Regions from separate parts of the Lysinibacillus sp. OF-1 genome, predicted to be linked through region 4. Evidence: a T-box and tRNA genes for the amino acid it is inferred to sense, from the RefSeq annotation. Region 4 holds a T-box; the other regions hold tRNA genes.
What was found. A T-box is a leader RNA that pairs with one kind of tRNA and senses whether it is charged. The one in region 4 lies ahead of ileS (isoleucine--tRNA ligase), so its partner is inferred to be a tRNA-Ile.
Positions count from the first base shown of each region.

Region 1: it has a tRNA-Ile gene. The T-box ahead of ileS (isoleucine--tRNA ligase) is inferred to sense a tRNA for this amino acid. The anticodon was not compared.
Region 2: it has a tRNA-Ile gene. The T-box ahead of ileS (isoleucine--tRNA ligase) is inferred to sense a tRNA for this amino acid. The anticodon was not compared.
Region 3: it has a tRNA-Ile gene. The T-box ahead of ileS (isoleucine--tRNA ligase) is inferred to sense a tRNA for this amino acid. The anticodon was not compared.

Region 1 is NZ_CP102798.1:3,620,963-3,624,824, forward strand. It holds gene nadC (carboxylating nicotinate-nucleotide diphosphorylase) at 1-272, shown strand, start outside; gene nadA (quinolinate synthase NadA) at 259-1,362, shown strand; gene NV349_RS17710 (VOC family protein) at 1,560-1,976, shown strand; tRNA gene NV349_RS17715 (tRNA-Glu) at 2,037-2,108, opposite strand; tRNA gene NV349_RS17720 (tRNA-Ser) at 2,111-2,201, opposite strand; tRNA gene NV349_RS17725 (tRNA-Asn) at 2,211-2,287, opposite strand; tRNA gene NV349_RS17730 (tRNA-Ile) at 2,295-2,368, opposite strand; tRNA gene NV349_RS17735 (tRNA-Gly) at 2,370-2,443, opposite strand; tRNA gene NV349_RS17740 (tRNA-Phe) at 2,449-2,524, opposite strand; tRNA gene NV349_RS17745 (tRNA-Asp) at 2,582-2,657, opposite strand; tRNA gene NV349_RS17750 (tRNA-Met) at 2,661-2,735, opposite strand; tRNA gene NV349_RS17755 (tRNA-Ser) at 2,789-2,881, opposite strand; tRNA gene NV349_RS17760 (tRNA-Ile) at 2,897-2,973, opposite strand; tRNA gene NV349_RS17765 (tRNA-Met) at 2,981-3,054, opposite strand; tRNA gene NV349_RS17770 (tRNA-Ala) at 3,082-3,157, opposite strand; tRNA gene NV349_RS17775 (tRNA-Pro) at 3,174-3,250, opposite strand; tRNA gene NV349_RS17780 (tRNA-Arg) at 3,258-3,334, opposite strand; tRNA gene NV349_RS17785 (tRNA-Leu) at 3,343-3,431, opposite strand; tRNA gene NV349_RS17790 (tRNA-Gly) at 3,437-3,511, opposite strand; tRNA gene NV349_RS17795 (tRNA-Leu) at 3,547-3,631, opposite strand; tRNA gene NV349_RS17800 (tRNA-Lys) at 3,649-3,724, opposite strand; tRNA gene NV349_RS17805 (tRNA-Thr) at 3,733-3,808, opposite strand; tRNA gene NV349_RS17810 (tRNA-Val) at 3,812-3,862, opposite strand, start outside.
Region 2 is NZ_CP102798.1:268,947-272,808, reverse strand. It holds gene NV349_RS01305 (hypothetical protein) at 1-304, opposite strand, end outside; gene NV349_RS01300 (nitric oxide synthase oxygenase) at 330-1,376, opposite strand; tRNA gene NV349_RS01295 (tRNA-Glu) at 1,695-1,766, opposite strand; tRNA gene NV349_RS01290 (tRNA-Asn) at 1,768-1,844, opposite strand; tRNA gene NV349_RS01285 (tRNA-Ile) at 1,852-1,925, opposite strand; tRNA gene NV349_RS01280 (tRNA-Gly) at 1,930-2,003, opposite strand; tRNA gene NV349_RS01275 (tRNA-Phe) at 2,010-2,085, opposite strand; tRNA gene NV349_RS01270 (tRNA-Ser) at 2,090-2,182, opposite strand; tRNA gene NV349_RS01265 (tRNA-Ala) at 2,196-2,271, opposite strand; tRNA gene NV349_RS01260 (tRNA-Pro) at 2,287-2,363, opposite strand; tRNA gene NV349_RS01255 (tRNA-Arg) at 2,379-2,455, opposite strand; tRNA gene NV349_RS01250 (tRNA-Lys) at 2,475-2,547, opposite strand; tRNA gene NV349_RS01245 (tRNA-Gln) at 2,562-2,636, opposite strand; tRNA gene NV349_RS01240 (tRNA-His) at 2,646-2,721, opposite strand; tRNA gene NV349_RS01235 (tRNA-Trp) at 2,769-2,842, opposite strand; tRNA gene NV349_RS01230 (tRNA-Tyr) at 2,847-2,930, opposite strand; tRNA gene NV349_RS01225 (tRNA-Thr) at 2,938-3,013, opposite strand; tRNA gene NV349_RS01220 (tRNA-Asp) at 3,023-3,098, opposite strand; tRNA gene NV349_RS01215 (tRNA-Met) at 3,102-3,176, opposite strand; tRNA gene NV349_RS01210 (tRNA-Val) at 3,203-3,278, opposite strand; rRNA gene rrf (5S ribosomal RNA) at 3,290-3,405, opposite strand; rRNA gene NV349_RS01200 (23S ribosomal RNA) at 3,472-3,862, opposite strand, start outside.
Region 3 is NZ_CP102798.1:3,614,668-3,618,529, reverse strand. It holds gene NV349_RS17690 (cysteine desulfurase family protein) at 1-870, shown strand, start outside; rRNA gene rrf (5S ribosomal RNA) at 1,190-1,305, shown strand; tRNA gene NV349_RS17680 (tRNA-Val) at 1,316-1,391, shown strand; tRNA gene NV349_RS17675 (tRNA-Thr) at 1,395-1,470, shown strand; tRNA gene NV349_RS17670 (tRNA-Lys) at 1,479-1,554, shown strand; tRNA gene NV349_RS17665 (tRNA-Leu) at 1,572-1,656, shown strand; tRNA gene NV349_RS17660 (tRNA-Gly) at 1,692-1,766, shown strand; tRNA gene NV349_RS17655 (tRNA-Leu) at 1,772-1,860, shown strand; tRNA gene NV349_RS17650 (tRNA-Arg) at 1,869-1,945, shown strand; tRNA gene NV349_RS17645 (tRNA-Pro) at 1,953-2,029, shown strand; tRNA gene NV349_RS17640 (tRNA-Ala) at 2,046-2,121, shown strand; tRNA gene NV349_RS17635 (tRNA-Met) at 2,149-2,222, shown strand; tRNA gene NV349_RS17630 (tRNA-Ile) at 2,230-2,306, shown strand; tRNA gene NV349_RS17625 (tRNA-Ser) at 2,322-2,414, shown strand; tRNA gene NV349_RS17620 (tRNA-Met) at 2,468-2,542, shown strand; tRNA gene NV349_RS17615 (tRNA-Asp) at 2,546-2,621, shown strand; tRNA gene NV349_RS17610 (tRNA-Phe) at 2,679-2,754, shown strand; tRNA gene NV349_RS17605 (tRNA-Gly) at 2,760-2,833, shown strand; tRNA gene NV349_RS17600 (tRNA-Ile) at 2,835-2,908, shown strand; tRNA gene NV349_RS17595 (tRNA-Asn) at 2,916-2,992, shown strand; tRNA gene NV349_RS17590 (tRNA-Ser) at 3,002-3,092, shown strand; tRNA gene NV349_RS17585 (tRNA-Glu) at 3,095-3,166, shown strand; gene NV349_RS17580 (diaminopropionate ammonia-lyase) at 3,427-3,862, shown strand, end outside.
Region 4 is NZ_CP102798.1:994,522-998,383, reverse strand. It holds gene ileS (isoleucine--tRNA ligase) at 6-2,774, opposite strand; T-box leader at 2,886-3,109, opposite strand; gene NV349_RS04645 (DivIVA domain-containing protein) at 3,206-3,730, opposite strand; gene NV349_RS04640 (YlmH family RNA-binding protein) at 3,826-3,862, opposite strand, start outside.

The DNA.
Region 1 (3,862 bases), 2.1 Mb from region 4:
CAAAGGACCAGCTAGAAGAAGCCATCATTGCTGGAGCAGATATTATTATGTTTGATAACCGTAGTCCAGAAGAAATACGAGCATGGCTTCCCACTGTCCCTTCTTCTATTGTGACAGAGGCATCAGGAGGCATCACACTTGAAAATTTAAAGGCCTATGCACAATCAGGTGTTCAGTTTATTTCACTTGGTTCATTAACGCATTCCGTTAAAGCCTTTGACATTAGTGCACTCGTTCAAATGAAAGGAGATCATTCCCTTGTCCATAACTAGTTTATTACAACAAACGACACTACTTCCAGAGCATTACCGGGCATTATCCGTAAAGGAAATGGAATCTCGTATTTTATCAATAAAGCAAAAATTAGGATCTAAACTATTTATACCAGGACATCATTATCAAAAAGATGAAGTCATTCAATTTGCAGATGCAACTGGTGATTCCCTACAGTTAGCTCAATTATCTGCCGCAAACAAGGAAGCTGAGCATATCGTATTTTGCGGTGTGCATTTTATGGCTGAAACTGCTGATATGCTGACAACGAAGCAGCAACATGTCTATTTACCAGATATGCGTGCAGGTTGTTCAATGGCTGATATGGCTGATATTTATCAAACAGAACAAGCATGGCCGATTCTTCAGCAACTCTTTGGTGATACAATTATCCCGCTAACTTATGTCAATTCAACTGCTGCCATTAAAGCCTTTACGGGAAGACATGGTGGTGCCTGTGTCACTTCATCGAATGCTAAGGAGCTTGTTCAATGGGCATTTACACAAAAACAGCGTATTTTCTTTTTACCTGACCAACATTTAGGAAGAAATACTGCCTATGATTTAGGTATTCCACTTAAAAATATGGCTGTTTGGAATCCCCATAAGAATATTCTTGAAACAAATGAGCCGCTTGAGAACATTCAGGTTATTCTATGGAAAGGTCATTGCTCTGTACATGAAGGATTTACGGTTCACCATACGGAGGTTGTTCGCAAAGAACATCCAACTATGCAAATTATTGTTCACCCTGAATGCAGTCGTGAAGTTGTAGCAGCTGCTGATGATGCAGGTTCCACAAAATACATCATTGAGACAATCAATCGTGCACCAAGCGGATCGTCATGGGCTATTGGAACAGAAATGAATCTTGTCAATCGCATAATGAAGCAGCATCCAGATAAACATATTATCTCTTTAAATGAAAATTTTTGTCCTTGCTTAACAATGAATCGCATTGACCTTCCCCATCTGTTGTGGAGCTTAGAAAGTATTGAGCAGGGGCAACCACATAACCGTATCCAAGTAGATGAATATACTACAGCTGAAGCACTTAGCTCTCTCGAAAGAATGCTAGCACGAGGATAATTAGGTTACTTTAAAAGCAGAGATGGTGTAAAAAAACGTCTCTGCTTTTTATGTTCATATAACATCTATTTTGAATAGCTTAAACAACTGCCATTTTCAAATGCATCATCATCGATCCAATCAAAGAATATCCATCTATTGCTGAAATTGACATGGCTTTATGCTCTATGCTACTGTCGATTTGGAGGTGAAAATAAATGGCTTTTCAATCGAAAAATATTTTTATCAATTTACCAGTGAAAGATCTAAACAAATCCATCAACTTCTTTAAGGAACTAGGTTTTGAGTTCAATCAACAATTTAGCGATGAGACTACAGCCTCAATGATTATTAGTGAAAATATCTTCGCATTAATGATGGTGGAAGAACGATTCAAAGGGTTTAGTAAGAAGGAAATTACAAATACTACTACGTCTGCAGAAGCAATTTTATGTCTATCTGCTGAAAATCGAGAGCAAGTAGATCAATTAGTAAATAAGGCACTGGCCTCCGGTGGTAAATCTTATAGTGAACCCCAAGATCATGGGTTTATGTATGGCTGGGGATTTCAGGATGTAGATGGGCATATCTGGGAAGTAGTTTATATGGATGAAAATGCATTGAATCAAGAGTAATATTTATATCTATGAATATGAAAAAACAGTAGATGCGTGTGCATCTACTGTTTTTTAGTATGACCCGTACGGGATTCGAACCCGTGTTACCGCCGTGAAAGGGCGGTGTCTTAACCACTTGACCAACGGGCCAATGGCGGAGAAGGAGGGATTTGAACCCTCGCGCCGGTTACCCGACCTACACCCTTAGCAGGGGCGCCTCTTCAGCCTCTTGAGTACTTCCCCACATAAAAATGGCTCCGAAGGCAGGACTCGAACCTGCGACAACCTGATTAACAGTCAGGTGCTACTACCAACTGAGCTACTTCGGAATAATGATGGGCCTAAATGGACTCGAACCATCGACCTCACGCTTATCAGGCGTGCGCTCTAACCAGCTGAGCTATAGGCCCTTGGAGCGGGTGATGGGAATCGAACCCACGACATCAGCTTGGAAGGCTGAGGTTTTACCATTAAACTACACCCGCATAAATGGTGGGTCAGGACGGAATCGAACCGCCGACACTTAGAGCTTCAATCTAATGCTCTACCAACTGAGCTACTGACCCATTTCGTCCATGCTAAGCTTATTTTCTTTTGCTTTTCATATCTTCTTATGAAAATAATGGCGGTCCCGACCGGGATCGAACCGGCGATCTCCTGCGTGACAGGCAGGCATGTTAACCGCTACACCACGGGACCATTTGGTTGCGGGGGCCGGATTTGAACCAACGACCTTCGGGTTATGAGCCCGACGAGCTACCACTGCTCCACCCCGCGATAATTTTATACGGTTTCGAGTTTTTAAAGCACCATTTATAAAGATTTAAAACTGGAGGAGGTAGAGGGATTCGAACCCCCGCGCGGTGTTACCCGCCTGTCGGTTTTCAAGACCGATCCCTTCAGCCAGACTTGGGTATACCTCCGTTGCAATATATAAATGGTGGACCTTGCAGGACTCGAACCTGCGACCGGACGGTTATGAGCCGTCTGCTCTAACCAACTGAGCTAAAGGTCCTTTAAGATGGCGGCAGAGGGGATCGAACCCCCGACCTTACGGGTATGAACCGTACGCTCTAGCCAGCTGAGCTACGCCGCCAGGATCTTTATACTGGTTAATTTATTATGGTGGAGCCTAGCGGGATCGAACCGCTGACCTCCTGCGTGCAAGGCAGGCGCTCTCCCAGCTGAGCTAAGGCCCCATAATTTCTTTGGAAATGGTCGGGAAGACAGGATTCGAACCTGCGACCCCTTGGTCCCAAACCAAGTGCTCTACCAAGCTGAGCTACTTCCCGTTCTTTTTGGCGCGCCCGACAGGAGTCGAACCCATAACCTTCTGATCCGTAGTCAGACGCTCTATCCAATTGAGCTACGGGCGCATTAAAAATGGTGCCGAGGACCGGAATCGAACCGGTACGGTAGTCACCTACCGCAGGATTTTAAGTCCTGTGCGTCTGCCAGTTCCGCCACCCCGGCACATTTGGAGCGGAAGACGAGGTTCGAACTCGCGACCCCCACCTTGGCAAGGTGGTGTTCTACCACTGAACTACTTCCGCATGTGCATAAGTTTTTTTATCTGGCAATGAAATAATGGTGCGGGTGAAGGGAGTCGAACCCCCACGCCTTGCGGCGCTAGATCCTAAGTCTAGTGCGTCTGCCAATTCCGCCACACCCGCTTATTATTATTTAAAAATGGTGAGCCATGAAGGACTCGAACCTTCGACCCTCTGATTAAAAGTCAGATGCTCTACCAACTGAGCTAATGGCTCTAAAAAAATGGTGCCGGCTATAGGAATCGAACCCACGACCTACTGATTACAAGTCAGTTGCTCTACCTGCTGAGCTAAACCGGCATATGGTGGAGGATGACGGGCTCGAACCGCCGACCCTCTGCTTGTAAGGCAGAT
Region 2 (3,862 bases), 730 kb from region 4:
ACAGCTCCTGCATAGTTTGAACTGAATAGGATGGGTCTAGATAATCTTCAGAAATTGCATGTGCCACAGCTAAATAAAGCTCTACTTCTTGTACAGAGACATCCCCCGTATTTTTGCTAGCAAGCTTTTTTAGAAGGACAAGCAAAGCCCATGGTGTGACCTGCCATAGTGTACCTTGATGCTCCACTAACTCAGCTAGCTCTGTATATTGCTCCTGTTCAATCAGCTGAGGGATAGCCGTTCCTCTTCCATAAGGTGTCGTCAATTGTAACCACGGGATACTCGGAATTTGCTCATTCAACATAGCGTTTCGTCCTCTCCACAATCAGTTAATAGCATGGTTTTTGATAAAAATAATTGGGTGTATGATAAATATTGACATAAGGTTTATGGAAAATATGAGTCGTTGCGGGCGAAAGTGGTGGGATTAGCCATGTCCAGTTGCCTGTAACGTCTCGTCCTGCTGATTCCTCTGCTTCTTCAAACAATTTAAACTGCTGAGCAGCTGTATGATGATCGACAATGCTCACGCCTTGTTCTTTAAAAGAATGAAGGACAGCAATATTAAGCTCCACTAATGCACGATCACGCCAAAGTGAAGCTTGCTTGGTTGTATCAAGATTAAAAACCTCCGCAATAGCTGGTAGCATATTATAACGGTCATGATCTGCTAAATTACGTGCACCGATTTCTGTCCCCATATACCAGCCATTAAAGGGTGCGGCTTGGAAATCAATGCCTGCCATTTGAAAACGCATACTTGAAATTATGGGTACAGCATACCATTTCATTCCTAATTTCTCTACATCCACTGACTCTGGATGACGAATTGGCACCTCTAAAATATATTCTACAGGAATTGTAAACAGCTGCGGAGCTCGCTCATCTACTTGTATAACAAGAGGTAACACATCGAATGGTGTCCTCTCACTTTTCCAACCTAACGATTCACATACTTTAGTAAAAACAATAGAATGTGCATCACCAATAACGCCAGCTTCCGTTTCATAGCCTGCATAACGAATTAGCTGATGATTCCATATACGCACTCTGTTCGAAGCAAATACTGTTATTGTTGGACGGATTTTTCCACTATTTGTTGCATAATCGATATGCTCCAGTAGTTTTTGAAAAATATCCTGTTCATCTAAAACGGCACGTGCATCTACTACATGCAATGATTGCCAAAACAGACGACCAATACATTTGTTACTATTACGCCACGCCACCCGTGCACCAAAAGCTAGCTCCTCTGTTGTTGGGTCGTACTCACCTGCATTCTTAATCTGTTGTAATCTATTCGCTAACCAACGTTCTGATTCATCTTGTTCTGTCTGATATAAACTTAAAAATTGCTGGATCTCCTGTATATTCATTTCGATTCCTCCACTTATCCTCATATTAGAGGAACAAAACGACAAGCACCACGAAAATAGCTATAAAAAAACATACATATTGCATATATGAAATAGTTTGTTCAAATTTATAATGAATCGAATCATGATTAGAAGATATTGTGAATGAAGAAGGAAAAGAGGTGGGCGACATCTTATAGAAAGGAGAAACAAAATATTAGTCATGTAAAAAAGCTACTGAACCATTGATAGCGGATTCGTAGCTTTCACTCTTTACTAATGTATCATTTATTGATAAAAGAAAAAGCATGTAACACAATATTTGTGCTACATGCTTGATGACCCGTACGGGATTCGAACCCGTGTTACCGCCGTGAAAGGGCGGTGTCTTAACCACTTGACCAACGGGCCGTGGCTCCGAAGGCAGGACTCGAACCTGCGACAACCTGATTAACAGTCAGGTGCTACTACCAACTGAGCTACTTCGGAATAATGATGGGCCTAAATGGACTCGAACCATCGACCTCACGCTTATCAGGCGTGCGCTCTAACCAGCTGAGCTATAGGCCCATTTTGGAGCGGGTGATGAGAATCGAACTCACGACATCAGCTTGGAAGGCTGAGGTTTTACCATTAAACTACACCCGCAAATAATGGTGGGTCAGGACGGAATCGAACCGCCGACACTTAGAGCTTCAATCTAATGCTCTACCAACTGAGCTACTGACCCAAAATGGAGGAGGTAGAGGGATTCGAACCCCCGCGCGGTGTTACCCGCCTGTCGGTTTTCAAGACCGATCCCTTCAGCCAGACTTGGGTATACCTCCAAAAATATTGAACTGGTGGAGCCTAGCGGGATCGAACCGCTGACCTCCTGCGTGCAAGGCAGGCGCTCTCCCAGCTGAGCTAAGGCCCCATTTATCATAAAAAATGGTCGGAATGACAGGATTCGAACCTACGACCCCTTGGTCCCAAACCAAGTGCTCTACCAAGCTGAGCTACATTCCGAAAACATAAATTTATTGGCGCGCCCGACAGGAGTCGAACCCATAACCTTCTGATCCGTAGTCAGACGCTCTATCCAATTGAGCTACGGGCGCAATATTCATTAAAAAACGATGAGCCATGAAGGACTCGAACCTTCGACCCTCTGATTAAAAGTCAGATGCTCTACCAACTGAGCTAATGGCTCGTAAAAAAGAAAAATGGCTGGGGTACTAGGATTCGAACCTAGGCATGACGGAATCAAAATCCGTTGCCTTACCGCTTGGCTATACCCCAATTTGAAAATGGGGCGACTGATGGGAATCGAACCCACGAATGTCGGAACCACAATCCGATGCGTTAACCACTTCGCCACAATCGCCACTATATAAATTATAACAGCTGTATATGAACGAGTACCTCAATACCTGGCAGGGGCAGTAGGAATCGAACCCACACCAAAGGTTTTGGAGACCTCTATTCTACCGTTGAACTATGCCCCTAAAATGGTGGAGGGGGACGGATTCGAACCGCCGAACCCTAAGGAGCGGATTTACAGTCCGCCGCGTTTAGCCACTTCGCTACCCCTCCAAGGGAATGGTGCCGGCGATAGGAGTCGAACCCACGACCTACTGATTACAAGTCAGTTGCTCTACCAACTGAGCTACACCGGCAAAAAAAAATGGCGGTCCCGACCGGGATCGAACCGGCGATCTCCTGCGTGACAGGCAGGCATGTTAACCGCTACACCACGGGACCATTTGGTTGCGGGGGCTGGATTTGAACCAACGACCTTCGGGTTATGAGCCCGACGAGCTACCACTGCTCCACCCCGCGATAATACTATACTGTTTTAAAAATAATGGTGGAGGATGACGGGCTCGAACCGCCGACCCTCTGCTTGTAAGGCAGATGCTCTCCCAGCTGAGCTAATCCTCCACGAAAAATAAGCGAAGCGATGTCCTACTCTCACAGGGGGAAGCCCCCAACTACCATCGGCGCTAAAGAGCTTAACTTCCGTGTTCGGTATGGGAACGGGTGTGGCCTCTTTGCCATCATCACTTCACTTATTCAGTTGAAAGAGTTGTTCTTTCAAAACTGGATAAACGGTTCATTGAATGTTTCAAACGTTTTGGTTAAGTCCTCGATCGATTAGTATTCGTCAGCTCCATGTGTCACCACACTTCCACCTCGAACCTATCTACCTCATCGTCTTTGAGGGATCTTACTTACTTGCGTAATGGGAAATCTCATCTTGAGGGGGGCTTCATGCTTAGATGCTTTCAGCACTTATCCCGTCCACACATAGCTACCCAGCGATGCCTTTGGCAAGACAACTGGTACACCAGCGGTGTGTCCATCCCGGTCCTCTCGTACTAAGGACAGCTCCTCTCAAATTTCCTACGCCCACGACGGATAGGGACCGAACTGTCTCACGACGTTCTGAACCCAGCTCGCGTACCGCTTTAATGGGCGAACAGCCCAACCCTTGGGACCGACTACAGCCCCAGGATGCGATGAGC
Region 3 (3,862 bases), 2.1 Mb from region 4:
GAAGGAAATATCCTGGCTATCTTGTCATTAGCGCTGGCCTCTAAAAAAGGAAAACACATTATTTCATCTCAAGCTGAGCATACGTCTGTGCATGCAGCGTTGAATACGCTTGAGAAAATGGGTTTTATAGTGACAAAATTGCCTTTACAGATGGATGGATGGATTGACCTTGAACAATTACAGCAAGCAATCCGCAAAGATACGGCTTTGATTACAATTCAACATGTCAATTCTGAAATTGGTGCTATTCAGCCTGTAGAGAAAATAATAGAGATGGCTAAAAAATCTGATGTTTTCAGCCATATTGACTGTGTACAATCATTTGGGAAGCTTGCTATACCAAGTGGAGTAGATGCCATCACAATCTCAGCTCATAAAATAGGTGGACCAAAGGGGTGTGGTGCTGTCTATCTGAATCCTGCGCTCCGAGTACCTGCCTTAACACCGGGTGTGACTCATGAGAGGGGTTTAAGAGGCGGCACATTAGATACACCAGCAATTGTAGCCTTTGCGGCAGCAATTGAAAACTATCAATATGAAAGACAACATTATGAGACTTTAAGAAGATTTTTGAAAAACAATTTGCCTGAAACATGCCAATTAATAGAATGTAACCAACAATTGCCTACTATTTGTGGCGTAATGATGGATAAAATAGAGGGACAATATGTTCTTTTAAAGTTAAATGAGGCAGGAATCTGTATTTCGACGGGTAGTGCATGTGATATTCATAGTGAATCTGGAACGAAAGCCATTTTATCAATGGGTTACTCTTTGGAAGCAGCACGCCAATTTTTTAGACTATCTTTTGGAGCTTCCACAACATTTGAAGAAATTCTAAGATTGAAACAAGAGCTTTTAACTATTTAATGAAACAACAAGTGAAGGGTTTTCTATACCCTTTCCTTGTTCAGAAATAGATTATAAGCTAAGAAAATAGGTGAAATAAAATAATTGTTTTCTTTTGAAACAACAATTGTTATAATATTTTGCAGGGCAATATTTTCTCTTACTTAGCAAAAATAACTTCAAAAAGTAATAATTTCTTTTTTTTATAAAAAAGTATTGCACAATGTGAGAAAACGTTATACAATAATTCTTGTCTTGAAGGACAGGTAAACAACTTCAAAACAAGATACATAAAGAAACTTCTGCTAAAAACGCAGAAGCCAGCACATCCATGTGCAAGTCTAGTGATGATGGCAAAGAGGTCACACCCGTTCCCATACCGAACACGGAAGTTAAGCTCTTTAGCGCCGATGGTAGTTGGGGGCTTCCCCCTGTGAGAGTAGGACGTCGCTAGGCATAATACCCAGGAGGATTAGCTCAGCTGGGAGAGCATCTGCCTTACAAGCAGAGGGTCGGCGGTTCGAGCCCGTCATCCTCCACCATATGCCGGTTTAGCTCAGCAGGTAGAGCAACTGACTTGTAATCAGTAGGTCGTGGGTTCGATTCCTATAGCCGGCACCATTTTTTTAGAGCCATTAGCTCAGTTGGTAGAGCATCTGACTTTTAATCAGAGGGTCGAAGGTTCGAGTCCTTCATGGCTCACCATTTTTAAATAATAATAAGCGGGTGTGGCGGAATTGGCAGACGCACTAGACTTAGGATCTAGCGCCGCAAGGCGTGGGGGTTCGACTCCCTTCACCCGCACCATTATTTCATTGCCAGATAAAAAAACTTATGCACATGCGGAAGTAGTTCAGTGGTAGAACACCACCTTGCCAAGGTGGGGGTCGCGAGTTCGAACCTCGTCTTCCGCTCCAAATGTGCCGGGGTGGCGGAACTGGCAGACGCACAGGACTTAAAATCCTGCGGTAGGTGACTACCGTACCGGTTCGATTCCGGTCCTCGGCACCATTTTTAATGCGCCCGTAGCTCAATTGGATAGAGCGTCTGACTACGGATCAGAAGGTTATGGGTTCGACTCCTGTCGGGCGCGCCAAAAAGAACGGGAAGTAGCTCAGCTTGGTAGAGCACTTGGTTTGGGACCAAGGGGTCGCAGGTTCGAATCCTGTCTTCCCGACCATTTCCAAAGAAATTATGGGGCCTTAGCTCAGCTGGGAGAGCGCCTGCCTTGCACGCAGGAGGTCAGCGGTTCGATCCCGCTAGGCTCCACCATAATAAATTAACCAGTATAAAGATCCTGGCGGCGTAGCTCAGCTGGCTAGAGCGTACGGTTCATACCCGTAAGGTCGGGGGTTCGATCCCCTCTGCCGCCATCTTAAAGGACCTTTAGCTCAGTTGGTTAGAGCAGACGGCTCATAACCGTCCGGTCGCAGGTTCGAGTCCTGCAAGGTCCACCATTTATATATTGCAACGGAGGTATACCCAAGTCTGGCTGAAGGGATCGGTCTTGAAAACCGACAGGCGGGTAACACCGCGCGGGGGTTCGAATCCCTCTACCTCCTCCAGTTTTAAATCTTTATAAATGGTGCTTTAAAAACTCGAAACCGTATAAAATTATCGCGGGGTGGAGCAGTGGTAGCTCGTCGGGCTCATAACCCGAAGGTCGTTGGTTCAAATCCGGCCCCCGCAACCAAATGGTCCCGTGGTGTAGCGGTTAACATGCCTGCCTGTCACGCAGGAGATCGCCGGTTCGATCCCGGTCGGGACCGCCATTATTTTCATAAGAAGATATGAAAAGCAAAAGAAAATAAGCTTAGCATGGACGAAATGGGTCAGTAGCTCAGTTGGTAGAGCATTAGATTGAAGCTCTAAGTGTCGGCGGTTCGATTCCGTCCTGACCCACCATTTATGCGGGTGTAGTTTAATGGTAAAACCTCAGCCTTCCAAGCTGATGTCGTGGGTTCGATTCCCATCACCCGCTCCAAGGGCCTATAGCTCAGCTGGTTAGAGCGCACGCCTGATAAGCGTGAGGTCGATGGTTCGAGTCCATTTAGGCCCATCATTATTCCGAAGTAGCTCAGTTGGTAGTAGCACCTGACTGTTAATCAGGTTGTCGCAGGTTCGAGTCCTGCCTTCGGAGCCATTTTTATGTGGGGAAGTACTCAAGAGGCTGAAGAGGCGCCCCTGCTAAGGGTGTAGGTCGGGTAACCGGCGCGAGGGTTCAAATCCCTCCTTCTCCGCCATTGGCCCGTTGGTCAAGTGGTTAAGACACCGCCCTTTCACGGCGGTAACACGGGTTCGAATCCCGTACGGGTCATACTAAGTGCAGTAGATGAATTACATCTACTGCACTTTTTAATTGATTTGATAACATAGTTACTATAAAAATGAAGCCTTCACAGAACATCGGATCTGTGAAGGCTTGTTAATTATATAGGAAGTTAAGAAATTTTTCTCCCTTTTCCGTAGGGGATCATAAACGCATAACAAGGAACTTAGACAAATGTAAGTTCTGTATTGTATAATTTTGTATTTTGAAGCTAGATGGACTAAGCTAATGATAAAGGAGGGATAGGAATGAATGAAAAATTAAAGTGGGTGCACAATCAGCTGGATAAAGCAAATGACGGAACAGCTTTACTGCCATATTTTACATTGGAACAAGTAAAGAAAGTGGGGCAATTTCTACGTACATATGAGCAATTTGAAAAGACACCTCTCCATCATCTTGATTCACTTGCTTCATGGATGGGTGTAGAAAAAATTTTGGTAAAAGACGAATCCTATCGATTTGGCTTAAACGCATTTAAAGTATTAGGCGGAGTTTATGCAATTGCGCAGTATGTTGCCAATAGACTCCAGAAAAATATAGAGGAACTATCGTTTGAACAATTAAAATCATCAGAAGTAAAAGCGCAGATAGGTAATTTAACCTTTATTTCAACAACAGATGGTAACCATGGTCGTGGTGTGGCATGGGCGGCTCGTGAACTGGGGTATCAAGCGCGAATAT
Region 4 (3,862 bases):
TTCCGTTAAACGTAATATTTTTCTACAACTTCTGCACAGCGCGCACAAACTGTAGGATGTGCCTCATTTGCACCAATTGTTTCAGAAATTGACCAGCAACGCTCACATTTCTCCCCTGTTGCCTTCTCAACTACAATGGATACATGTTCAAGTGCTAAAGCTTCAGCAGGCGCCTCATCAATAGTAGCTACTTCAAAAGCAGAAACGATTGAAAGCTGTGCAAAGTCAATGTTCACATCATTCAATAAGGCTACAACATCCTCTTTGGCATATACTGTTACTTTTGCTTCTAGTGATTTACCTATTGTTTTAGCATTACGAGCTTCCTCTAATGCTTTTAAGATATCGTCACGTACATCAATAATATTTTCCCATTTTGTACGTAGGCTTTCAAAATTCTCTTGAACATCTACCTCTGGGAAGTCCGTTAATTGAACAGAAACTTCCTCTACAATACCTTGGGCATGTAGATAAGACCACATTTCATCTGTTGTATGAGGGATGATTGGTGTCATGATTTTAACCAATGTCATTAATGTATCGTAAATAACTGTTTGCATCGCTCGACGATCTTTATTGTCGTGACCTTCGATATAGACAACATCTTTTGCAATATCTAAATAGAATGAAGATAACTCGACTGCGACAAAATTATTGACGATGTGATAAACAGCAGCGAAATCATAACGATCATATGCTGCACGAACAGTTTGTAAGACATCCTGTAAACGCATATAGACATATTGATCCATCTCACGAAGCTCTGCATAGGCAACACGATCTTTCTTTGGATCGAAATCAGCGATATTGCCATGTAAGAAACGAAATGTATTACGAATTTTACGGTACACCTCTGATACTTGCTTTAACATATCCATCGAAATTCGTACATCCGCTGTATAGTCAACAGAAGCAACCCATAGACGAAGAATATCTGCTCCATACTGATCCATTACTTTTTGTGGAATGATCACATTTCCTAATGATTTACTCATTTTACGTCCTTCACCATCAAGAACAAAACCATGTGTTAATAGTCCTTTATATGGTGCATAGCCATTAATAGCAACAGATGTAATAAGAGATGAGTTAAACCAACCACGATGCTGGTCAGAGCCTTCTAAGTATAAATCAGCTGGATATTTCATGCCGCGCTCTACAAGTACACCTTGGTGGGATGAACCTGAATCGAACCAGACGTCCATAATATCATTTTCTTTTGTGAATTCGCCGTTCGGGCTACCTGGATGTGTAAAGCCCTCTGGTAATAATTCTTTTGCTGTTTTTTGGAACCAAATATTGGATCCATGCTCACGGAATAATGCTGAGATATGGCTAATTGTTTCAGGTGTAATAATTGGCTCTCCGTTTTCTGCGTAGAAAATTGGAATCGGCACACCCCAAGCACGTTGACGTGAAATAACCCAATCTCCACGATCACGAATCATATTATAAAGACGAGTTTCTCCCCAAGCTGGTGTAAATGCTGTAGCTTTTACAGCTTCTAACAACTCACCACGGAATGCTTCAACAGAGGCAAACCATTGTGGTGTCGCACGATAAATAACAGGTTTTTTCGTACGCCAGTCATGTGGATAAGAGTGCGTAAAGAAGTCAAGTTTTTCTAATGCATCTACTTCTTTTAGTTTTTCTGTTACAAGTTTGTTGGCATCATTATAAAACACGCCTTCAAAACCAGGTGCTTCATCTGTATAACAGCCGCTATTATCAAGAGGGCTAAGAATGCCTAAACCATATTGTTTACCAATATGATAATCGTCTTCCCCGTGTCCAGGAGCTGTATGAACACAACCTGTACCCGCTTCAGCAGTTACGTGTTCTCCTACCATAATAAGAGATTCACGATCATAAAATGGATGCTGCGCTACAAGACGATCAAGTGCTTCCCCTTTTACTTCTTGAACAACCTCATAGTCTTCCCATCCAAGGGCATTCGCTACTGATGTTAATAATTCTTTGGCAATGATGAATTTTTTATTAGCTACAGCAACTACAACATACATAAATTCAGGATTTAAAGAAATGCCTAAGTTTGCTGGTAATGTCCAAGGTGTTGTTGTCCAAATAATAAATTTAGCATCTGTTGGTACAATGCCTTTCGCATCTTTAATAGCAAAGCTAACATAGATTGATGGTGATTTGATGTCCTTATATTCAATTTCAGCTTCTGCTAAAGCAGACTCAGAAGATGGTGACCAATAAACTGGTTTTAAGCCTTTATAAATGTAACCCTTTTCAGCCATTTTACCGAACACTTCAATTTGACGTGCTTCAAATTCAGGCTTTAATGTAATATAAGGGTTTTCCCAATCACCACGAATGCCTAGACGACGGAATTGGGCACGTTGATTATCAATTTGCTCATATGCATACTCTTCACAAAGTTGGCGGAATGCTGCTACTGACATTTCTTTACGCTTTACACCTTTGTTTGTCAGTGCTTGTTCAATTGGTAGACCGTGCGTATCCCAGCCTGGAATATAATTCACATGGTAGCCAGTCATTGAACGATGACGTGTAATCATATCCTTCAATACTTTATTTAAGGCATGGCCGATGTGGATATCACCATTTGCATAGGGAGGACCATCATGTAGAACATATTCTGGACGATCGGCAGTACGTTCCATCTGTAATTTGTTAATATCCATGTCATTCCATTTTTCTTGCGTTTTTGGCTCATTCGCCGGTAGATTCCCACGCATTGGGAAATCTGTTTTTGGCATTAATAACGTATCTTTGTATTCAACCATTAAAATTCCTCCTTTATTTTACCCAAGCATATAGACAATTACTTCTAGGACAGTTATTGGCAAACGCAACTCAAACAATTCGCGAACAAATAAAAAAAGCCCTCAATCCCACTAAGGGACGAGAAGCTTCTACTCGCGGTACCACCCTACTTGTAGCACAAAAATATTGCACTACCTCTTTCAAGCACGTTAACGTCGTGCATCACGAAATAACCTACTTTTTTCAGCTATTTAGCTCAGAAGTGATGTTCAATGTTAGTTGCATGTTTGGGCTCTCACTGTCCCCAAATCGCTTAACTACGCCTAACAAATACTGTCTTCGTCTCTGCCTGTATGCATATCTTTTCAAAATAATTACTATTACAAAGTATATGAAATTCAAACAATGGCGTCAAGTTTCATTTGTCGAGTGCAACCATTAAAAAGAAAAGTTACATCTCTTCAGATTCTTGTGCTTCCTCAACAGATGCTTGAATTTCTGTTAAATCAATATCATATTGAAGCAAATGATCCCAGTCATCAGCATTAAGCAAATCAAGCTGTGCCTCAACAAGCATCTTGAAACGATTACGGAATACTTTAGATTGTTTTTTAAGCTCATCAATTTCAATCGTCACCTTACGAGCTTTTGTTAAAGCATCATTGACAATTCGATCAGCATTTTTCTCAGCCTCTTTTACAATGAGTTTAGCCTCTTTTTGTGAATTTCTTCGCACTTCATCAGCCGCTTCTTGTGCAACAACAATGGACTTCTGCAAAGTTTCTTCTAAGGAGCTAAAATGCCTCGCCTGTTCTAAGGCCATCTCTAATTGCTTATCAACCTCTTTTTTTTCACGTAACAAAATTTCGTAGTCTTTAATGATTTGGTCTAAAAATTCATTTACTTCATCTTCAGCATAACCTCTGAAAGCTTTTGTAAACTCCTTATTATGTATATCAATAGGTGATAATGGCATACAATCCTTCTCTCCTTTACATGTACATTCGTAATTTCTATTATACAATTGTTCCGACAACTTAGCAGTAAAAATTAATGAAATTTACTTCACTTTCAGCTTTTTTGGGCCAATCGACCGATTTGCAGACGG